2 regions of the Kribbella sp. NPDC049227 genome follow, and region 1 is predicted to be linked to the other one. Evidence: riboswitches for the same ligand, from Rfam matches in the RefSeq annotation. Region 1 holds a riboswitch; the other holds the start of a gene.
The links. Region 1 has a riboswitch for S-adenosylmethionine ahead of ACGFH6_RS15305 (aminotransferase class V-fold PLP-dependent enzyme). Riboswitches for the same ligand answer to the same signal wherever they lie in the genome.
Positions count from the first base shown of each region.

Region 2: another riboswitch for S-adenosylmethionine. It lies ahead of thrC (threonine synthase); the one in region 1 lies ahead of ACGFH6_RS15305 (aminotransferase class V-fold PLP-dependent enzyme).

Region 1 is NZ_JBICST010000003.1:645,055-656,631, forward strand. Features, by position in the region: gene ACGFH6_RS15290 (prolyl oligopeptidase family protein) at 1-774, shown strand, start outside; gene ACGFH6_RS15295 (alpha/beta hydrolase) at 862-1,842, shown strand; gene ACGFH6_RS15300 (ATP-binding protein) at 1,955-4,177, shown strand; gene ACGFH6_RS15305 (aminotransferase class V-fold PLP-dependent enzyme) at 4,291-5,655, opposite strand; SAM riboswitch class IV at 5,672-5,785, opposite strand; gene ACGFH6_RS15310 (hypothetical protein) at 5,928-6,644, shown strand; gene ACGFH6_RS15315 (DinB family protein) at 6,650-7,174, shown strand; gene ACGFH6_RS15320 (DUF6351 family protein) at 7,255-9,345, shown strand; gene ACGFH6_RS15325 (DUF4184 family protein) at 9,372-10,160, shown strand; gene ACGFH6_RS15330 (DNA translocase FtsK 4TM domain-containing protein) at 10,234-11,577, shown strand, end outside.
Region 2 is NZ_JBICST010000008.1:349,084-360,660, reverse strand. Features, by position in the region: gene ACGFH6_RS34870 (mandelate racemase/muconate lactonizing enzyme family protein) at 1-573, shown strand, start outside; gene ACGFH6_RS34865 (dihydrodipicolinate synthase family protein) at 582-1,544, shown strand; gene ACGFH6_RS34860 (hypothetical protein) at 1,611-2,834, shown strand; gene ACGFH6_RS34855 (zinc-dependent alcohol dehydrogenase family protein) at 2,842-3,867, opposite strand; gene ACGFH6_RS34850 (VOC family protein) at 3,881-4,261, opposite strand; gene ACGFH6_RS34845 (ubiquitin-like small modifier protein 1) at 4,312-4,587, opposite strand; gene thrC (threonine synthase) at 4,584-5,846, opposite strand; SAM riboswitch class I at 5,860-5,997, opposite strand; gene ACGFH6_RS34835 (cation:proton antiporter) at 6,089-7,318, opposite strand; gene ACGFH6_RS34830 (DNA-3-methyladenine glycosylase family protein) at 7,346-8,140, opposite strand; gene ACGFH6_RS34825 (hypothetical protein) at 8,547-9,014, shown strand; gene otsB (trehalose-phosphatase) at 8,980-9,813, opposite strand; gene ACGFH6_RS34815 (LytR C-terminal domain-containing protein) at 9,810-10,436, opposite strand; gene ACGFH6_RS34810 (DUF3263 domain-containing protein) at 10,439-10,747, opposite strand; gene ACGFH6_RS34805 (amidase) at 10,896-11,577, shown strand, end outside.

The DNA.
Region 1 (11,577 bases):
ATCGTGCCGGGCCGCGACGTGCCGTACTTCCTGATCACTCGCTCCGACCTGGACTTCTCGCAGCCGCGGCCGACTCTCATGTGGGGGTACGGCGGCTTCCGCATCCCGGTCCTGGCCGACTACCGGCCGGGTTGGCCGGCGTGGCTCGCGGCCGGCGGAGTGCTGGTGATCGCCAACCTGCGCGGTGGTGGTGAGTACGGCAGCGACTGGCACGACGCCGGGCGGCTGAAGAACAAGCAGAACGTGTTCGACGACTTCATCGCCGTGGCCGAGCACCTGCGCGACACCCGCGTGACCACTCCGGAGCAGCTGGCCATCCACGGCCGCAGCAACGGCGGTCTGCTCGTCGGTGCGGTGATGGCGCAACGCCCCGACCTCTTCGCGGTCGCCCTGCCGGGCGTGGGGGTCATGGACATGTTGCGCTTCCACCTGTTCACCGTGGGAGCCGCCTGGGCCTCCGACTTCGGGCATCCGGACGACGCGTCGCAGTTCGAGGACCTGCTGGCCTACTCACCGCTCCACAGTCTGCGGGACGGTACGTCGTATCCGGCGACGCTCGTGGTGACCGGTGACCACGACGATCGCGTCGTGCCGTTGCACAGTCACAAGTTCATCGCGACGCTGCAGCATGCCCAGTCCTCGGCCGCACCGATCTTGACTCGGATCGAGGTCAACACCGGTCACGGATTCGGCAAGCCCGCTGCGATGGTCGCGTCGGAATGGGCGGACCTACTGGCGTTCGCTGCTCACCACACCGGACTGCGGGTGGAGTAGCCGGTCGGTATTTTGACGGATGCCGGTTCGCGGTGGCCGCTGGTGGACTCGATCCGACCAGCCCCACCGCGAACAGGAGACACTCCGATGACCGAGGCGTACGACGTACCCGATGCCGGCACCGACCTCAGGATCGAGCGACGGGTCCGTGAGTTCCTGACCGAGCTGAACAAGAACCCGGACCCGTTCTGGTTGCTGCCGGGTGAGCAGGTCCGCGCGACCCTCAGTGGTCTTCAGGCGACGGTGCCGGTCGACCTGAGCGGCGTCGACGTGACCGAGCACGACATCGAGGTCGACGGCGTCCGGACGAAGCTGTACATCCAGCGACCGTCCGGCGTCGACGGCCCGCTGCCCGTCGTCCTGTTCCTGCACGGCGGGGTGTGGATCGCCGGTGACTTCGACAACCACCAGCGGCTGACCCGCGACCTGGTCGTCGAGACCGGGTACGCCGTGGTGTTCGTCGAGTACACGCCGATCCCGGACGCGGTCTTCCCGACCCAGCTGGAGGAGTGCTACGCGGCACTGCAGTGGGTGGCCCGCGACGGCGCGGCGGCCGGCCTGGACGCGAGCCGGCTGGCGGTCGCCGGGAACAGCGTCGGCGGCAACCTGAGCGCCGCCCTGGCGCTGTACGCCCGCGACCATGACGGTCCGCAGATCAAGGTCCAGCTGCTGCTCTACCCGGCGACCGACGCGCAGCTTGACACCGAGTCGTACCGCGAGTTCGCCGACGGGCGGTTCCTGCCGCAGGCCTTCATGAAGTTCGGCTGGGACACCTACGCGCCGGACGAGACCACCCGGCACAACCCGTACGCCGCCCCGCTGCAGGCCCGGCCGGATCAGCTGCGCGGGTTGCCGCCGGCGATCATCCACACCTCGGGCAACGACGTACTGCGCGACGAAGGACAGGCCTACGGTCACAAGCTGGACGAGGCCGGAGTCGATGTGGTCTCGGTGATGTACGTCGGCCAGATCCACGACATGGCGCTGCTGAACCCGATTCACGACCTGCCGTCGACCCGGGCCGAGTTCCGGCACGCGGCGGCGGACCTGGCGCACTACCTCGGCTGACTTCCCGGTCATGTCGTGTTTGCTACGAAGCCGCTCCGCGATTGGAGCGGCTTCGTCACATCTGCCTTATCGTCCACTCTGGAAGTACTCGCGGTGGATCGAGAGGTGGTCGATGGGCACGCTGCCGGCCGAGCTGACCAGCTTCGTCGGTCGACGCCAGGAACTGCGCGACATCAGGGCCTTGCTCGCGACCGGGCGCCTGGTCACGCTCACAGGACCGGGCGGCGTCGGCAAGACCCGGCTGGGTCTGCGGACGGCGGCCCGGCTGCGCAGGACCTTCCCGGACGGCGTCTGGCTCACCGAACTCGCCGCCGTACGGGATCCGGCCGAGCTGCCGCGGACCATCGGCTCGACCTTGGGGCTGCGCGACGTCGACGACGACCCGATCGCCAGGTTGACCGAGTTCATCGAGGACCGGTCGCTCCTGCTGGTGCTGGACAACTGTGAGCACCTGCGCGAATCCTGCGCGGACCTGGTCCGACGGCTGCTCAAGGCCGCGCCGGGTCTCCGGGTGCTCGCAACCAGCAGACACGTCCTCGGAGTCGACGGCGAACACGTGTACGCCGTTCGCCCGCTGCCGACAGCGGTCGTCAGCGGCCTGTCCGGTGCTGTCGAACAGGATGCGGTGCAGCTGTTCGCCGATCGCGCCGCCGCGGTGTCCGCGGGCTTCCAGGTGACCGAAGCGAACTGGGCACAGATCGCCGAGATCGCCCGGCGACTGGACGGTATACCGCTGGCCGTCGAGCTGGCCGCGGCCTGGATGCGCGTCCTCTCGGTCGACGACCTGCTCGACCGGATGGATACGCTCGCGCCGGGACGGCAGCAGATCCTCGACTGGAGCTACGGACTGTGCAGCGACGGGGAGCGGACGTTGTGGGCGCGCCTGTCGGTCTTCATTGGTGGGTTCGACCTGGCGGCCGCGGAGGCTGTCGGAGCTGCGGATCTGTCGGTGCTGTCGGGGCTGGTGGACAAGTCGATCGTGCAGTCCGACGGCGGTCTCGGGACCGGACGATTCCAGATGCTCGAAACGATCCGTGAGTACGGGCTGGAGAAACTACGGTCCGAGCGGGACGTCGTACGGGCCCTGCATCGTGACCATTACCTGCGGCTGGCCGAGCGGTATGGGCGGGACTGGAGCCGTGGGGACGCGCAGGCCGAGGCACATGCGCAGACGCGACCGGAGCATGCCAACCTGCGGGCGGCGCTGGAGTTCAGCCTCACCACACCAGGGCATGAGGCGATCGGACTGCGCCTCGCGGTCGCGCTGCACTACCACTGGCTGTTCTGTGGGCACTCCGCCGAAGGCAGGCGCTGGCTGGAACTCGCCCTCGAGCGGAACCCTGCACCGAGCCGGGACCGGGCGCAGGCCCTGTGGATCGTGGCCTTCGCGCTGAGCCTGATGGGCTATCCGTCCACCATCTATTCCTACGGTCACGAGGCGGAGGCCTGGGCTCGCGAGAACGGTGACGACGAGGTCCTCGCCTACGCGCTGCTCGTCATTGGCGGCTATTGGTTCCTGAGCGGTGAGGTCGAGAAGTCGGAACCGCTGTTCCAGCAGGCGATCGGTCACCTCGAGGCGAGCGGCGAACCGAACAGCGTGCTCCTCCAGCTCCACGCGTCCGCTGCGCAGGTCCAGACGTGGCAAGGTCATCCCGAGCTCGGACTGGCGCTGGCGCGTCACGGACTGGAGCAATGCGACGCCAGCGGAGAGCAGTTCGCTCGCAGCAGTCTGCTGTTCGCCCGGTCGCTCGCGCAGTGGAGGCTCGGCGCGTACCGAGAGGCTGCCGAGGGACTGACCGAAGCGATCCGGCTCGCTCAGACCTTCAACGACGTACTCGGGGCCGTCACCTGGCTGGAGTTGCTGTGCTGGACCACAACGGCGATGGGACAGTACGCACGCGCTGCCGAGTTGCTGGGGGTGGCGGACAAGCTCTGGCCGATGGGTGGCGGGCGTCCAATGCTCGGGTGGATGCACATGACGGACGCCCACGACACGTGTGAGCGGGAGGTACTGGACACGCTCGGACCTGAGCGATTCCGCACCGCGTTCGATCGTGGTGCGGCAGCGGCTACGGAGTTCGACGAGGCGATCGCGTTCGCGATCGGAGCGGAGTTCCCGGACATGGCGCCCGGTCCGAGTACTCCCGGTCCGCTGAGTGGGCGGGAGCATCAGGTGGCCGAGCTGGTCGCGCAGGGACTGACGAACAAGGAGATCGCGGCGCGCCTGGTCATCAGCCGGCGGACTGCCGAGTCCCATGTCGTGCACATTCTGGACAAACTGGGATTCAGTTCTCGGAGCCAGATCGCTACCTGGCTGGCGACACATCAGCGGTGAAGGGTCATCCTCGCGCCGGCACTGACTGTCCGGTTCGAGAGCGACGGCTTCGGGACCTACGGCGTTGGCTGCTCACCGTGTAGATCGTCCTCCCGAGCAGTGGGAGGGCCGGGTCACCAGATCCGCGGGGCCTGGAGGTCGCGCGGGTCGTCGACGGGCTGACAGCCGTGGGCGGTGTCCTCGTACTCCGTCCGCGGTCCGCTCGTCGCGAGCGTCCGTACGGCGTTGACGAGACGGTCCACGTGCTCACGCGTCGTACCGAGACCGAGGCTCGCCCGTACGGCGGTGCCGTGCTCGGGGGAGCCGGCGAGCAGGTGCCCGACGAGAGGGTGGGCGCAGAACTTGCCGTCGCGCACACCGATCCCGTACTCCGCACTGAGCGCCGCCGACACGAGCGTCGAGTTCAGCCCGGCGATCGTGAAGCAGACGGTGCCGACGCGGTCCGCGTCCTCAGCGAAGATCGAGTACGTCGTGACGCCGGAGAGCTGGGCGAGACCGGTGCGGAGCCGGGCCAGCAGACTGCGCTCGTGCTGCTCGATGGCGTCGCGGTGCTTGGTGATCGCGGCACACGCGGAGGCCAGTGCGATCGCGCCGATGACGTTGGGGGAGCCGCCCTCGTGGCGTGCCGGGCCGGTAGCCCAGACCACGGTGTCGCCGGTGACTGCGGTCGTGGCGCCGCCGCCGTACAGGTAGGGGTCGGCGGCGTCGAACCAGTCCGCGCGGCCGATGAGCGCACCGGCGCCGTACGGGGCGTAGAGCTTGTGGCCGGACAGCGCGACCCAGTCGACGTCCAGCTTCTCGATGTCAACGGCTCGGTGCGGCGCGAGCTGGGCGGCGTCCAGGCAGACCCTGGCTCCGTGGGCCTTGGCGACTGCGGTGATCTCGGCGATCGGGAAGATCTCACCGGTGACGTTCGATGCGCCCGTGACCACGACCAGCCGCGGGCCTTCGGGCGCGGCCCGGAGCGCGTCCGCGACGTTCGTCACGGCCTCGGTCGGGGAGCTCGGCGCGGCGAGGCGGACAGTCCGCTCGGCCGGCCAGGGGAGGAGCGCGGCATGGTGCTCGGACTCGAAGACGATCACCGTCGCGTCCGCCGGCACGACGTGCGCCAGCAGGTTGAGTGCGTCGGTGGTCTGCCGGGTGAAGATCACCTGGTCGTCCGCACGGGCGCCGACGAAGGCATGCACCTCGGCGCGGGCCTGCTCGTACCACTGCGTGGTGATGCGGGAGGCGTAGCCGTTGCCGCGATGCACCGACGCGTACGAAGGCAGTGCGGCCTCGACACTGGCGCGGACCGACTCCAGACACGGCGCGCTGGCCCCGTGGTCGAAGTTCGCGTAGTCCGTCACCCGGCCGTCGGCCAAGGGGACCAGGAGGTCCGAGCCGACGGTGGCCGGGACGCTGCCGGTGGAGAGCCGGGCGACCGTCGGCCGCGGGGTCGTCGTACTGGCAGGCTCGAGGATGGAGAGGATCGACATGGTGCTGCTCCCGGGAAGTCCGCGCTTGCCGAACGGGGTATCCGCACGGCCCGGTCTTCACCCGGGGCACCCCACCGCGGAGGAGGGTTGCCGGCCAGCAAGCCGGGGCTTGACGCTGGCACTCATGACCTGCCGAGAACGGTAACGAACGGGCCGCGATCGACGCCAGCCTAATCTCGCAATGTGAGAATGCCGCACACATGTTGAGACAGCGGTCCGGACCGCAACCATTCGCGCGGCTGTTGCGTCCGACCGGGCGGGAGGTGGTGGGGATGTGGTGGAGGAAGCCGATCTGTCCGGTCCGGAGCGTGGAGCAACTCTGGATCGAGGAGAACCTCGACTGGTTCGTCGCCGAGTTCGGTGACGAGCTCCTGCGCCGGCCGGTGGTGGTTCCCGAGGAGTCGTGGTTCCCGGCCGGGTACACCGGTTCGGAGGACGACGTACGGGCGGTGTTCCGGAAGTTGTGTGATCACGTGGAGGTGCCGGCGGACCGAGTCCGGCTGGACCTCGAGCCGGACGAGCCCGACGAGCTCGTCGCGAATCTGGGCCTGAACTCCGAGTCGTCCGGTGCGGCGGCGCACTGGCGTCAGCGCGACGGCCTCACTGTGGTGACGGTGGACATGAAGCAGGCGCAGCGGCCGGTGGCCCTGGTCGCGACCATGGTCCACGAGCTCGGCCACGAGCGGCTTCTCGGCGAGGACCGGATCGATCCGGACCGGCGCGACGGCGAGCCGCTGACCGACCTGTTCACGGTCTTCGTCGGCTTCGGGATCTTCAGCGCGAACGCGTCCTTCGAGTTCTACCGGACCCATACCCACTACAGGACCTCCAAGCTCGGCTACCTGACCGAGGCGATGTACGGCTACGCACTCGCGCGGTACGCGTGGCTGCGCGGCGAGACCGAACCGGCCTGGGCGGAGCGGCTCGACACCAATCCGCGCGAGTGGATGAAGCAGGGGCTGCGCTACCTGGAGGCTGGTGTTGGATAGGAGCCATGACGACGGAGTGGACAGCACCTGAGGTAGACCGGCCCGACGGCTCGCTGACCGCGCCGGAACGCGACCTGCTGCAGGGGTATCTGAACTTCTACCGCACCACGCTGCTGTTCAAGTGCGCCGGTCTGACGGCGGAGCAGTTGGCCGAGCGGCCGTCACCGCCGTCGAACCTCTCGCTGCTGGGACTGATCCGGCATCTGACCAAGGTCGAGCGCATCTGGTTCCGCATCCACTTCGCCGGCGATTCGCCGGCCGAGCCGCTGTTCGCGCCCGAGCTGGGCAAGGACGCCGACTTCGAACTGATCGATCCGGCAGAGGCGCAGACGGCGTACGACGGTCTGATCGCGGAGTGGAAGCTGTCCGACGACGCGGTCGCCGGGCGGTCGCTCGACGATCGCTTCACTTTCGGCGGTACCGAGTCGACGCTGCGGATGATCTACATCCATCTCATCGGGGAGTACGCGCGGCATTGCGGTCACGCCGACCTCGTCCGTGAGCAACTGGACGGCACCACCGGCGCTTAGTGCCCGAGTGGTCCACTGCAATCTGGAAATCGATTGCCTTGACCCTTCCGGTCTGCATCGCGCTGTGATCGACTCGTCGCATGAAGCGACCGACCGCCCTCGTTCTGCTCCTGATCGCCCTACTCTCCAGCCTGCTCGCGGTGCCCGCGCACGCCGCCGGTGTCCGGCTGGAGGTGCTCTCGTCGCCACGACCGGACATGGTCAGCGACGGCAACGTACTGGTCGGGGTCTATGGCCCGCACCTCGACCGCCTCACCGTCCGGCTGGACGGGCGCGATGTCACCGACGCCTTCGCCCGGACCGGTGATCACCTGACCGGCCTGGTCGACGGCCTCGTGGACGGCCGCAACACGATCACGGCCGACCGCGAACGACTGGTGGTCACGAACCACCCGCGCACCGGTCCGATGCTGGCCGGTCCGCACGAGACGCCGTACATCTGTGGGACCGCCGACTTCACCACGCTCGCGAAGGTCAAGCTCGGACCGCCGACGGACGCGAACTGCTCGGTGCCGACCCGGGTCGACTACCTGTACCGGTCCACGATCGATCGCTCGCTGAAGGTGCTGCCCCCGGATCGGCCCGCGGACCTCGCGACCACGACCACCTCGGACGGCCGGACCGTGCCGTACATCGTCCGGGTCGAGACCGGCGTGATCAATCGGTCCATCTACGAGTACGCCGTACTGCACGACCCGGCGGCAGGCGAGCCGGACGTGCGGCACGCGCCGACCGGCTGGAACGGCCGGCTCATCTACACCTTCGGCGGCGGCTGCCCGGGCGGCTGGTACCAGCAGGGCAGCGGCACCGGCGGCATCAACGACGACCTGATGCTCGGTCGCGGGTACGCCGTCGCGTCGTCGAGCCTGAACGTTTTCGGTGTGAACTGCAACGGTGTGCTCGCGGCCGAGACGATGTCGATGACGCGGGAGCACATCGCCGAGACCATCGGCGTACCGCGGCAGACCGTCGGTTGGGGCTGCTCGGGTGGGTCGTACCAGGTGTTCCAGATCGCCGACGACTACCCGGGGCTGCTGGACGGCATCGTCGCGTCCTGCGTGTTCCCCGAGGTCGGGTTCGCGACGCTGCACACGATCACGGACGCGCTGCTGCTGGACCACTACTTCCGGTCCGCGACCGGCTGGACCGACGAGCAGAAGCGGGCCGCGGCGGGCTTCGGCAAGGTCGGCACGATCGCCAACCTGGCCGGCGCCGGGCGCCGCATCGATCCGCGGGTCTATTGCCCTGGGCAACTTCCGGTGGAGCAGCGGTACGACCCGGTGACGAACCCCGGCGGAGCGCGCTGTGACGTCTACGACCACCAGGTGAACGTCTGGGGCAAGTATCCGGCGACCGGCGCGGCGCGACGTCCGCTGGACAACGTCGGCATCCAGTACGGCCTGGACGCGCTGAACTCCGGCAAGATCACCGCGGACCAGTTCCTCGACCTGAACCGGGCGGTCGGCGGCTTCGACACCGACGCGAACTTCGTCCCGGCCCGGACTGTCGCGGATCCGGCGGCGATCAGTACGGCGTACCGGACCGGGCAACTGATCAACGGTGGCGGGGGACTGGCGAGTACGCCGATCATCGACTACCGGCAGTACTGGGACGAGTTGCCGAACGGCGACATCCACCTGATCTTCCACTCGTTCTCGCTGCGGGAGCGGCTGCGCAAGGCCAACGGTGATGCGGCCAATCAGGTGATGCTGGTGCAGGCCGGCGACGCTCCCGGCGGATTCAGTACGACGAATCCGGTGCTGGCTGACGCACTGACGGCGCTGGACCACTGGATGGACGCCACGGACGCCGACACCCGGCCCGGCTCGCCGCACGCGCGGTTGCTGCGCAACAAGCCGACGTCATTGGCGGAAGCCTGCTGGAGCCCGCAGGGCGAGAAGATTGTCGAGACGCAGGTCAACGGCATCGGTACGACCCGGTGCAACGCCTTGTACCCGGTGTGGCCGTCGCCGCGGCAGGTGGCCGGGGCATCCGTTGCCAACGACATCATCAAGTGCCGGCTCCACCCGCTGACGCCGTCGGACTACAAGGTGCCGTTCACTCCAGCTCAGTGGGATTCGCTGCGGCAGGCATTCCCCAACGGTGTCTGCAACTGGAAGGCACCCGGCGTCGGCCAGCAGCCGCTGGCTGGAAGCTGGCCCACCTTCTGACCTCTGGTCTTCCTAGGCTGCGGGGCGTGCCGTTCACCCTCGCGCATCCCGCAGCCGTCCTGCCCCTGGTCCGACGTCCTCTGGTGGCGTCGGCCCTGGTGGCAGGTGCGGTGGCGCCCGACCTCTTGTACCTCGACCCGATCTACCGCTTCGCCACGCAAGGGATCAACGGCAACTTCACCCTGACCCTCACGCACAAGCTCTCGTCAGGCCTCTGGCTGGACCCGCTCCTGGCTTTGATCCTGCTTCTGGCCTTCCAGGTTGTGGTGAAGCGGCCGTTGCTTGCCCTGGCTCCGTCCGGTCTGGCAGCCCGCCTGCCCACCCCCGCCTTGCGTGTGCCCTCGACGGCTGTCTTGCTGTGGACGGTCGTGTCCGCGGTGATCGGCGCCCTGACGCACGTCCTCTGGGACTCGTTCACCCACTACGACGGCTACTTCGTCCGCCGCTACCACTCGTTCTTCACGGCGCAGGTGACTGGCGCGTGGGACGTCAACCGCATCCTGCAGTACGTGAGCACCGTCGGCGGCTGCCTGATCCTCGCCGTCTGGCTCTACCGCTGGTACCGCCGGGTCGACGTACAGCCCGTCGCGACGCATGACCACGTCCCGTCGTGGGTCCGGTACGTCGTACTGGCCGCGATGGTGCTCATCGGCCTGGCCGGAGCCGTCGTTCAGCTGAGCAGGGCGGACCTCGTCGGCGAGGCTGCCGCCCGGTCGATGCTGACGGGAGTCGCCTCCGGGTGCCTGGCGGCGCTCGTCTGGTACGTCGTCCTCTGGCACCTCTTCCGGCTCCGCCGCCGTGTGGCGGCGCTGTGACGCTACGGATGGGGCAGCGTGATCGGCGTGTGACACGTGGGACTCGAGAGGTAATCGGGGTAGCCTGCTAGATATGGCGACCCGCACGTCTTCCCCGGCGCGGGCGCAGAAGTCGGCAGCCAAACGGCCGAGTACGGCACGTTCGGCTGCTGGTGGACGCTCCCGTCCGTCAGGCGCCCAGAAGCGTGGGCAGAGCGCGAAGCGCGGTGGATCCTCCGCCGCGCGGACCAGTACGCCCAAAAACGGCGGAGCGGGCCCGTTCGCGGCCGCCATGATCGCTGTCGGCCGCGGTGTCGTGAAGATCTGGATCGGCATCGCGCACCTGCTCGGCAGCATGGTTCGCGGCATCGGCCACGGCGCCCGCGACCTCGACCCCGAGCACCGCCGCGACGGCGCCGGCATGTTCCTGATCGGCCTGGCGGTCGTAGTGGCCGCCGCCATCTGGTGGGACCTCCCGGGCGCGGTCGGCCATGGCATCCGGACCGTCGTCGGGGGCAGCGTCGGCATGCTCGGCTGGGCCGTGCCGCTGTTGCTTCTGTTCGTCGCGGTCCGCACGCTGCGTCACCCGGACCGCAACGGTCCGGCCGGACGTCAGGTGATCGGCTGGACCGCCGTCTCGCTTGGCGTACTCGGCCTGGTCCACATCGCCAACGGCCTGCCCCGTCCCGGCAACCCGGCCGACGCGCCGCTGCAGGACGCCGGCGGCGCGATCGGGTACGTCGTCTCCTCATTGCTGTCGGACCTGCTCACGCAGTACGTCGCCGCGCCGCTGCTGGTCCTGCTCGCGATCTTCGGTGCGCTCGTCATCACCGCGACGCCGGTCTATGCGATCCCGCTCCGCGTTCGCGCGGCGTTCGACGTACTGATGGGACGTACGGCGCTGCCCGAGGACGCTCCGTCCGTCGCCGCGGCCCCGACCGACGACACCGTGCGGCTGACCCGCAAGGAGCGCCGGGCCAAGGCTGCCGGCCTCGACGAGGACGGGGAGCCGACGATCAAGCCGTACGACTCGCCGGTGCTCGAGGGACGGGAGATCTCCAAGCGGGGCCGCAAGGCGAAGGCCGCGCCGCCGCCGGAGGACGACGCGTACGACGTCGACGCGGATGCCGCCGCGGCCGCTGCCGCGGTCACGGGCCCTGTGGCCACCTCGAAGAAGACTCCGGAGGCGCCGCCCGAGCCCCCGCCGCACACGCCGCTCCCACAGCGCGTGGAGCAGCTCAGCCTGTCCGGCGACATCACCTACACGCTGCCCGACGGCCAGATGCTCAAGCCGGGTTCGGTGCACAAGGCGCGGACCAAGGCGTCCGACCAGGTGGTCGACCGGCTGACCGAGGTGTTCGAGCAGTTCGGCATCGACGCGCAGATCACCGGCTACACCCGCGGTCCGACAGTGACCCGCTACGAGGTCGAGCTCGGC
Region 2 (11,577 bases), on a different contig from region 1:
CATGTACCGGCCGACGACCTGGAACTGATCCGCGCGGTCCGCTCGGTCATCCCCGCCGACGCCGAACTGTGTCTCGACGCCAACGAGGGGTACGACGCGACCGCGCTGCCGTACCTGGCGAAGATGGCGGACGCCGGTCTGACGCTGCTGGAGCAGCCGCTGCCGCGGTGGGACCTGGACGGCCTGGTCCGGCTGCGTGAGCGCCTCGACGTACGGCTGATGGTCGACGAGAGCATGCACTCGCTGCACGACGCTCTCGAGATCGCCCGCCGTGGTGCGGCCGACGTACTGAACATCAAGATCCTCAAGGTCGGCGGACTGCACCGCGCCCTGCAGATCGCGAACGTTGCCGAGGCTGCCGGGCTGGCCGTGAAGGTAGGCTCCATGCCGGAGCTGGGCGTAGCCACGCTGGCCGCGGTTCACCTGGCCGCCGCCGTACCGGGAGCCACTGTCGCGGCCGATCTGGTCGGTCCGCTGATGGTGCACGAGGATCCACTCGCTCCGACCGTCTTCGCCGACTGTGACGGCTGGATCGACGTACCCAAGCGACCAGGCCTCGGCCACGACGTCTGAGAGGTCCCATGCACGCACTCGTCTCACGGCTCCGCGGCACGTTGCTTCCCGCGGTCGTCACTCCGATGTCCTCCGAGGGTGTCGTCGCGTACGACGTACTGGCCTCGTACGCCGGTGCTCTCGCTGCTCAGCCCATCGGCGGGCTGGCCGTCTGGGCTCACACCGGGCGGGGGCTCTACCTGACGGCGGCTGACCGGTCCAAGGTGCTGGAGACGTGGCGACAGGCCACGGACCTCCCGATCGTCACGGGGGTCGGCGTACCCAGGTCCGAATCGGCTCAGAGCCTGCAGGAGGCTTCCGACGCGACTGTGGCGATGGCACAGCAGGCGGCAGCGGGTGGAGCCGATGCGGTGATGGTCTACCCGCTGGCTGCTCTCGGAGACCTACCGGACGGGCATGCGCAGGCGGTGGCACTACACGAGCGCGTGGCGGCCGAGAGCGGGCTGCCGCTGGTCGGCTTCTATCTGCACGGGGAGGCGGGCGGGTACCCGTACTCGCCTGAGCTGATCCGCGACCTGCTGAGCCTGGACTCCATGCTCGGGGTCAAGACGGCCACTCTGGACCGCGCCATCGGCTGCCAGGACGCCATCTGGGCCGGGCGCGGCACCGGAAAGCTCCTGATCACCGGCGAGGACCGGATGTACGGCCCGTCGTTCATGTGGGGCGCTGACACGGCTCTGGTCGGGATCGCCGCGGCTCAGGTCGAGCTGTCGGCCGCCGTACTGCGGACTTGGACGTCAGGCGACCACAGCGGCTTCCTGACGGCCTCCGACCGGCTGGACCGCTTCGCTGCGGCGACCTTCTACGCACCTATCGAGGGCTACGTGCAGCGGATGCTCTGGGCGGCCGTGTGGGAGGGCCTGATCCCGGAGGACGCGGCCCACGACCCCTACGGCCCGGAACTGCCGGCGAGTGAGCGCGACCTGGTGATCCGCTGCCTCGAGGAACTCAGCCACTATCCTGCGATTTAAGGGCCAGACCAGAAGTCTTCGAAGGAGTGCCGTGCAGATGAGCTCAGCCCCTGGCGCGGTGGCCTGATGGCCCTCACCGTCGGCGTCGTCGGCCCCGAGGACCTGGTCCAGCGTGTCATCGCCGTCGGTCCGCCGAGCGGTGCGAATCTGCTCCCACTGCCCTACCGGCACGAGACCGAAGCGGTCGAACTGGTCGAGCAGGCACACGAGAAGGTCGACGCGCTGCTGTTCACCGGCGTCGTGCCGTACACCATCGCCACCGAGGCCGGCGTGATCGACCGGCCCGCGATGTACGTCTCGTACGACGGCGCCACGCTGCTGCGTGCGCTGGTCGAGCTGCTTCGGCTCGGTCACAACGTGACCCAGTTCTCCATCGACACCCTGCGCCGCAGCGAGGTGATGGAGACGCTGATCGAGGCCAAGCTCCCGACCGACCAGATCCAGGTGCTGCCGTACCGGCCCGGCCTGACGTCCGACGACATCGTCGAGTTCCACCGGACCGCGCGGGACAAGCACGACACCAAGGTCGCGATCAGTTGCCTCGGCTCCGCCTTTCACCTGCTCGAGAACGAGATGCCCTCGGTCCGGCTCGCACCGTCGCGGTACTCGATCCGGTCGACGTTGCAAGCTCTGGTTCTGACGACGACCGGCCAGCACGTCGGCGACGCGCAGGTCGCGCTCGGCGTCATCGACCTCCCCGAGCCGGACGACGCCCTGGCCGCCGACCTGATCACGCTCGGCGGCAGTCTGGCCCTGCTCCCCGACGGCCGGCACCTGGTCGTGACCACCCGCGGCCTGCTCGAGCAGGCGACCGAACAGTTCTCCCGGATGCCCCTCCTCGACCACCTCGCCGCAAGACACAGCACGGCGTACGTCGGCTTCGGTGTCGGACGTACTGCGGCCGAGGCAGAGGCACTCGCCCGTCGGGCGGTCAGCCGGGCGGGCTCGATCGGCACGGTCGCCGGGGTGGTGTCGATGTCCGACGACGTGGAGATCGTGATCGAGCCGTCCGGCGATCACCCGGCCGCCGCACGCGGCACCGAAAGCCTCCCACTCCTGGCGCGACGGGTCGGCCTCAACACGCAGACCCTGGCCCGGATGCGCGAGCTCACCGCCACCCTCCCCGACGGCCTCACCACCCAAGACGTCGCCGACCACCTGGCCGTCCAGCTCCGGACCGCCCGCCGGGTCCTCAAACGCCTCGAACGAGCCGGCCTCGCCGACCCCATCGGCAGCCAGCAACACGGCCGAACCGGCCGCCCACCCACCGTCTACCTCATCCGCTTGTAGCCGCCCATCAGCGGGTGCCGGGGTGGATGACGGTGACGCCGGCTGGGGTGCCGGTCGACAGGGCGGCCAGGGCGGCCGGAGTTTCGTCGAGCGTGATGGTGCGGGTGATCAGGTCCGCGGGCTTGAGGTTGCCGTTGGCAACTAAGGCGAGCATTTCGGGGTAGGCGTGCGCAGGCATGCCGTGGCTGCCGAGCCATTGGAGTTCCTGGCCGATGAGGCGGCCTACGTCCAGCTGCACTCCCGACGGCAGGAGGCCGACCTGGAGGTGGCGGCCACGGGGTTTCAGTGCGTGCAGGGCCTGCTGGACGATGTCGTTGGAGCCGAGAGCGTCCATCGTCACGTGTGCGCCACCGAGATCCCGGATCTCCTCCACGGTGGTCGACGAGGCTTGCAGCGTGTCGGATGCGCCGTACTCGCGGGCGAGCTTCAACGCATCGGGATTGGTGTCGACGGCGATCACCCGCGCACCGAGAGCCGCGGCGATCATGACGGCCGACAGACCGACGCCGCCGCAGCCGAAGATCACCACGTTCTCCCCGGCGACCACCTTGCCCACCTGGTGGATTGCGCGGAACGACGTGGCGAAGCGGCACCCGAGGCCGGCCGCGGTCGCGAAGTCCAAGTCGTCGGGGAGCCTGACGAGATTCACCTCGGCGTAGGGCACGGCGACGTACTCCGCGAACGAGCCCCAGTAGTTGAACCCAGGCTGCAGCTGATTCGGGCAGACCTGCTGATTCCCCTCGCGGCACTGCTCACACGCACCACACGCACAGATGAACGGCGTCGTCACCCGCTCCCCGACCCGCCACCCCTGTACGCCGGACCCGACCGCAGCGATCGTCCCGGCGAGCTCATGCCCCGGCACATGCGGCAACACGATGTCCGAGTCGTGTCCCATCCACCCGTGCCAGTCGCTCCGGCACAACCCGGTCGCCTCGACCTTCAGAACGACCGAACCATCCGCCGGCTCGGGCCGCGGAACCTCTTGTACGACGGGCAGTACGCCGTACTCCTCGACAACGACAGCGCGCATGGCGGCATCGTAGTCAGCCCACGCAGAACTCGTTGCCCTCGGGATCGAGCATCACGATGTGGCCGAGTTCGGGGCCGTAGAAGTCCTCCCGTACCTGGGTCGCGCCGAGCTCGACCAACGCGGCGGCCTTCGTGCGCATGCGTTGCGCGGAGGCGGCGTCGCGCTCGCCAGGACCGGCCACGCGGATGTCGATGTGCAGCCGGTTCTTCGAGGTCTTGGGCTCGGGCACCCGGAGGAACCCGATCGCCGGTCCCACGTCATCGGGATCGACGATCGAGGCTCCGTCCGGGTCGTCGTACCCGGGCTCGAGGATGTAGCCGAGCGCGGCCGCCCAGAACTCCGCCAGCCGCCGCGGATCGGCCGCATCCCCGCCAATGGTCCAGTGAGTCGCCATGCAGGCGACGCTAGCGCCCATTCCGGACGATGCACGCCCGGAACAACAGATCAGCCGCCGGCGACCGCGGGGATGATCGAGACCTGACCGCCGTCCTTGATCGAGGTCTGCAGGCCGTCGGCGAACCGTACGTCGTCATCGTCGACGTACACGTTCACGAACCGGCGCAGCTCACCCGACTCGTCCAGCACCCGGCCCTTGATCCCGGGGTAGGAGCTGTCCAGCGAGTCGAGCACCTCGACCAGCGTCGCGCCCTCGGCGGACACCTCGGACGCGCCCTGGGTGTAGGGCCGCAGGATGGTCGGGACCCGTACGCTCACGCTCACTGCAGGCCTGCCTTCACGAAGGCGTCGTACGACGCGGGGATGGTCACCTTGGGGCCGACCCGGTCGGCCACGGCGTCGAGCGTCTTCAGCCCGTCGCCGGAGTTGATGATCACCGTCTCGGCCTCGGGGTCGAGCTGACCGGTCTCGATCAGCTTCTTCAGCGTCGCGACCGTCACCCCACCCGCGGTCTCGGTGAAGATGCCCTCGGTCCGTGCCAGCAACTGGATGCCCTCGACCACTTCCTCGTCGCTGACGTCCGCGATCACACCGCCGGTACGGCGGGCGACGTCCAGCACGTACGGACCGTCGGCCGGGTTGCCGATCGCCAGCGACTTCGCGATCGTCGACGGCTTCACCGGCTTGACCACGTCGTGGCCGTCGCGGAACGCCTGCGCGACGGGCGAGCAGCCGGTCGCCTGCGCGCCGTACACCTTGTAGTCGGTGGCGTCGACAAGGCCGAGCTTGCCGAGCTCGGTGAAGCCCTTGTCGATCTTGGTCAGCTGCGAACCGGAGGCGACCGGGACGACGATCTGCTGCGGCAGCCGCCAGCCGAGCTGCTCGGCGATCTCGAAGGCCAGCGTCTTGGAACCCTCGGAGTAGTACGGGCGGACGTTGACGTTGACGAACGCCCAGCCCTCCTCCTCGCCGGCGATCTCCGACGCCAGCTTGTTCACGTCGTCGTAGTTGCCCTCGACGGCGACCAGGGTGCCGCCGTACACGGCGGTGGTGATCACCTTCGGGCGCTCGAGGTCGTGCGGGATGAACACGACCGAGCGGATGCCGGCCCGGGCGGCGGCCGCGGCGACGGCGTTGGCCAGGTTGCCGGTGGAGGGGCAGGCGAAGACCTTCATGCCGAGCTCGCGGGTGGCGCTCAGGGCGGACGCGACCACGCGGTCCTTGAAGGAGTGGGTCGGGTTGCCCGAGTCGTCCTTGACCCACAGTTTGCGAAGGCCGAGCTCGCGGGCGAGGTTGCCGGCGTCGATCAGCCGGGTGTAGCCCGGCTCGGTGTTCGGGAAGCTGGCCACGTCGACCGGGACGGGCAGCAGCGGCTGGTAGCGCCAGATGTTCTTGGGTCCGGCCTCGATCTGCTCGCGGGTGATCGCCGGGTAGTCGTACCCGACCTCGAGTGGACCGAAGCACTCCATACAGGCGTAGAACGGACCGAGCGGCGACTTCGCCCCACAGGCGCGACAGCTCAGGTGCGTACCGTTGCCGAAGGCACCTTCACGGATCGTGTGGGTGGCGGCGGTCAGGCTCATGAGTGAGGTTCCCCTCTCATCTTCCCCGGACCGGATCTCGGCGCGGGACGGATTTGGCACCGTTCCGCCGCGAGGGTCCCGGATTGGACCTCAACGGGGAGGGTTGCCGGGACGTCAACGGGCCGTTTCCCTCAGTCCCTCTGGATGAGCTCCCCCGAGATTACCCAATCGGGTCCATATTGTGTCTTCACTTCCCACCATCCGAGACGCCGGATCTCAGCGCCGTACCGCCTGGATCGGCATCACGGACTCCGCTGTTCCAGGAAGTGCATCACCGGCGTGGCCGCGATGCCGTGCAGGACGACGCTCAGGACCACGGTGAAACCGAGCGTCGCCCACAACCACGGCAGCTCGGAGCGGAAGTCCGCGCCGACCGCTGCAAGGTAGTACACCGACGACACTCCACGGACCCCGAAGGCCGCGGTCACCCAGCGCTCCGACCGGTCCAGCTCCGTCCGCGCGAGCGACAGCCAGGCAAGCAGCGGGCGCACCACCAGCACGAGCAGTACGCCGATCGCCGCGCCGGCCGGCGTGAGTGGCCCGAGCAGACCACCGGTGATCGCGACACCGAGGAGCAGCAACACTCCCCAGGTCAGGATGTGTTCGAGCTCACCGATGAAGTCGTGCAACTCCTCGTGGAAGTCGTGACGACGCTCGGCGGACCGGAGCGTGAGCGCCGCGACGAACACCGCGATGAAGCCGTAGCCGTGCAGGACCTCGGTGAGCCCGTAGACGCCAAGGGTCATGGCCAGCGCCAGCACCGGCTCTCGGGAGTCCGCCAGGCGGAAGCTCCGCGCCGGGGCCGAGAAGGTCATCCTCCCTAGCAACCAACCCGATCCGAAGCCGACGGCGACTCCGATGACCGACTTGCCGACCACGTCCCAGGCCAGCCACTCGACCGGCGAGAAGCTCTTGGCGGCGATGAACACGGCGAGGTAGACGAGCGGAGCGGCCAGACCGTCGTTCAGGCCGGCCTCGGAGGTGAGCGCGAACCGTACTTCGTCGTCCTCGTCGAGCTCGGCATCCTCTCCGGTGGTCGGCCCGCCGACCTGGACGTCGGACGCCAGCACCGGATCGGTGGGCGCCAGTACGGCGGCGATGAGCAGCGCCGTCGCCGGCGCGAGGCCGAGCAGCCAGCCGACTCCGGTCAACGCGGCGACCCCTGCGGGCATCGCGACGAACAGCAGTCGCCAGGTGACCCTCCACTGCAGCAGGCTGATCGGGCGGTCGATGGCCAGGCCGACGCCCATCAGGGCGACGATCACCGTCAGTTCGGCCAGGTGCTTGGTGACCTCGGGTTGGGCGAGCGGGCTGAGCTCCCGGTCGCCGACCGCCAGGCCGAGCAGCAGGCCGGCGCCGAGAAACGCGATCGGCGCGGAGACGGCGTACCGGCGAAGTAGACGCGGGAGCACTGCGCCGAGCAGCAGCGCCAGCCCTGCCACCAGGTAGAGCCCGTCCCCGTTGATTGTCATGGTGGCGCTCCAGTGCCCCGGCGACGGCTACCTCAAGCGATGGGTCGCGCCCGGGGTGTGCGTGGGCAGGGACTTGCGCGGGCCGTAGCGGGGGTGGCGGATGCCGGCCATCTCGAGGAGCCGCTGCACCCGGAACCGGTGGCCTCGGTACGGCTCGATCAGCTCGGCGCACCCGTCGTCGTCGAGTTCCTCGCCGATCAGCGCGTACGACACGTCGCGGGACACGTGGTAGTCCGCGAACGAGAACGCGTCGGCGTCACCGTGCGCCCGCTGCCGCACCTCGGCCGCGGTCCACACCCCGACGCCCGGCAGCGACCGCAGCCGCCGCTCGATCTCCGCCGAGTCCGTCAGCTCCAGCGTCCGCTCCAACGCCTTGGCCCGGGTCGCAGCCGTCACCACAACCCGCGAACGCCGGCCCTCCACCCCGGCCCGCAGCCACTGCCACGACGGGATCTGACGCCACTCCTCCGGCGACGGCGGGACCATCATCACGCGCCCATCCCGTGTGCTCGGACCTGGCGCCGGCTCGCCGTACTCACGCAGCAGGAGCCGCCAGGCCCGGAACGCCTCCTTGCCCGTGACGACCTGCTCGATCCCCGCGGCCGCCATCGCCTCGAACACCGCCCGCGTCCGCGGCACCCGAACATGCGGGAACCGCCGAGCCGCATCCACGAGCGCCCCATGCTCCGGCAACGGCTCGAACCCGTCCCAGCTGTCCGCCTCGCCCAGCAACTCCGGCACCCCGTCGAGGACCCAGGCGGCCCCCGGCCCCCACGCCTCCGCCTCGACTTCCCCGGCGTACGGCGTCAGTCGCAGGAGCACCGGCCCCTCCGGCGTTCGCGTAGCCCGCCAGACCGTACGACGACCCCCCTCGAAGTAGTACGCAGGGTCCCCAGGCCCCTTCCGCAACCCTCCGATCACCGAATGCGGATCAACCATCCGCCCAGCCCGCCAAACCCGCACCACCGAACTCACCCACCAAGTCTTACTCACCCCACGGACATCCCTGCGCAGGCGGCGTGCAGATCGACAGGTAGTGTCGGGCCGCTCGTAGTGCACCTGAGCGCACGGCGTGTCCTGCGTACGGCGTATCGCAGGTGCACTACCCGTCGAGCGGTACACCGCCGGTCGATGACCCACACCGTTGTCCCGGCCATGGCATTGCCGAGTCCGGGATCCCGATGTCCTGAGAATTGAGACATCAGGACATCGGCTCGATACTGACCACATGGGTGGGTGGCAGTGGGTGAAGGTGGTGGGGAACTTCCTGAATCTGTCGACGGTGGCTGGGTTGCTGGTGGGGGCTGTCGGGCGGGCTCGGGTGAGTCGGGGGCCGCGGGGGTTGTACTTCGCGAACGGGTACAAGATCAAGTTCCCGGTGGCGGGGGCGTTCACGATCGGGAACGTGGTGCTGAGCAAGCACGAGCGCTCGTACTTCGACGACGAGGCTCTCGTGCGGCACGAGGAGCGGCACTCCTGGCAGTACTTCTGCCTGCTCGGGTTGCCGATGCTGCCGCTGTACGTCGTCGGCGTGATCGTGTCGTTCCTGCTCACCGGCGACCCGGCGTCGCGCAACCCGTTCGAGCGGATGGCGAGCCTCAAGGACGGCGGGTACGTCGAGCGGCCGATCCAGCCGATCGGTCAGACCCTGACCCAGGCGTTCAGCGGGCTGCGATCGCGTCCGAAAGGGCCGTGAGGACCGTCACCACGCCGGTCGGGTCGTCGACCACGATGTCCGCGGCCTCGATCAGCTCGGTCGCGCCGGACGACCGCGTGGCCAGCAGCACCGCGCGCAGTCCGGCCTTGCGGTGCTCGTCGATCGCCCGGAACGCCGCCAGGTCGCCGAGGTCGTCCCCGGCGTACAGAACCGACTCAGCGCCGGTGACCTCGATCAGACCGCGCAGCGCGACGCCCTTGTCGATGCCGGGCGGCCGCAGCTCGAGCACCAGGTTGCCCGGCTCCAGCCGCAGCTCAGTGGCCGCGGCCAGCTCGGTCAACGGCATACGCAGGCGCTCCAGCGCACCGACCGGATCCGGCAGCCGGCGGGTGTGGACCGCCAGCGAGCTCTCTTTGTCCTCGACGAACGCGTCCGGCAGACCGGCCTCCTGCAGCAGCCCCGGCAGCCGCGAGCGGGCCACAGCGACACCCTCAGGCACCGGCTCGCTGGTCACCCGGCCGGTCGACGCATCCCACCGCTCCAGACCGTAGTGCCCGAGTACGACGAGACTCCCCAAACCAGCGTGGCCGGTGACACCCATGAGCTCGGTCGCCACCAGGGCCGGACGACCGGTGACGATCGCGACCTGCTTGACCGACCGGGCCAGCCGGGCCAGTGCGTCCAGCGCCCCGTCGACCGGGCGGGCTCGCGCCGGGTCCTCGACCAGCGGCGACAGCACACCGTCGAAGTCGGACGAGATGACGGCTCCGGCCGGGTGGGCGACGATCGCCTCCCAGCCCTCCTGACCTGCGTCCGTCTGGATGACCGGCGTACTCATCCGGTGTAGTCCGAGGTGAGGATCACGGTGAGGCGGTCCTTCTTCATGTTGTCCAGCGCGCCCTTGGTCCGGCTGATGCCCAGGTCGCGGGCGAGCTGGTTGGCGGCGTCGAGCATGCCCGGCGGGTAGTACACGGTGCTCTCGGCGATCTTGCCGTGCCAGTTGTCGGCACCGGCGACGGTCCAGCCGGCCTGCCGCGCCCGGCCTGCGACCGAGTCGGCCAGGCCCTTGCGCCCAGTGTTGTTGTAGACCTCGACCGCGGGCCGCTCAGCCGGCGGGATGGCCGGCTCGGTGGCCGGCGGCGGCGCGGTGGTCGGCTCGCTCGACGGCGGCTCCGTCGGCTCAGGGGTCGGCTCCTCAGTCGGCGCACCGGTGGGCTCGGTCGTGGGAGGCGCCGGCGTTTCGGATTCACCGGGCTTCGGCACGCTCGCGACGATCGTCGACGGCCCGGTCGTCGGCTTGGTGCTCGGCTTCGGGGTGGTCGCGCTGGACGGCTGGTCCGCGGTGCTGTCGCCACCGCGCGTGCCGAACAGCACCAGCAGGCCGGCGACGATCGCGACGACGGCGAGCACGGCGACGAGGGACGAGAGGACCTGGCCCCGTTCGTCCGTCGGGCGGGACATTCTCAGACCTCGATGCCCAGCCGGCGTGCGGAGCGGGCTCGCTGCCGGGCGGCACGCAGGCGGCGCAGCCGTTTCACCAGCAGTGGATCGTGGGCGAGAGCCTCGGGCCGGTCGATCAGTGCGTTCAGGACCTGGTAGTACCGGGTGGCCGACATCTGGAACTGGTCCCGGATCGCCTGCTCCTTCGCACCGGCGTACTTCCACCAGTGCCGCTCGAAGGCGAGGATGGCGCCGTCACGCTCGGAGAGCCCGGCGAGAGCCGGCGGCGCAGCCTCGGCAGGACCGGGAGAGCTGGCGTTGGCGCTGTCCATCTGTTGGTGACTCCTGTGCGGTCGGTGATCGTCCGTCCGCGCTCCACTGTACGTGCTGAACAACAGCGATGTCATTCACCGATGACCGACACGAAGCGTGTCGTTGAGCGGACAGCCAGACGTGGCCAACTCTGGCAGGATCGACGCTGTGAGCTCAACTCTCTCCAGCGTGGCGCTGGTAGAAGAGCTGCAGGCCAGGAGCCGTGAGGTGGACCCGCTGGTCAACGCCATCTGCACGCCGAACACTGCCGCTCTCACCCATGCCGCCCAACTCGACACAGAGCGTGACGATGGGCGCGTCCGCGGCCCGCTGCACGGCGTACCGATTCTGGTCAAGGACAACGTCGACACCGCCGACCTGCCGACGACTGCCGGCTCGCTGGCGCTGGCCGATCAGCCGCCGCCACCGGAGGACGCCCCACTGGTCCGCCGGCTGCGTGCGGCGGGCTGCGTCGTCCTCGGCAAGACCAACCTGAGCGAGTGGGCCAACTTCCGCGGCTCGTCGTCGTCATCCGGCTGGAGCGCGTACGGCGGCCTGACCCGCAACCCGTACGCCCTGAACCGCTCGGCCGGCGGCTCCTCGAGTGGATCCGGCGCAGCCGTGGCCGCCGGGCTGGCGGACTATGCCATCGGCACCGAGACCAACGGGTCGATCGTCTGCCCCGCCGCGCTGAACGGCATCGTCGGCCTGAAGCCCACGGTCGGCCTCGTCTCGCAGCAGGGCATCGTGCCGATCTCGCACTCGCAGGACACGGCCGGGCCGATGACCAGGACCGTGTTCCAGGCCGCCGCCTTGCTGACCGTGCTGACCGGCGGTGACACCGACTACA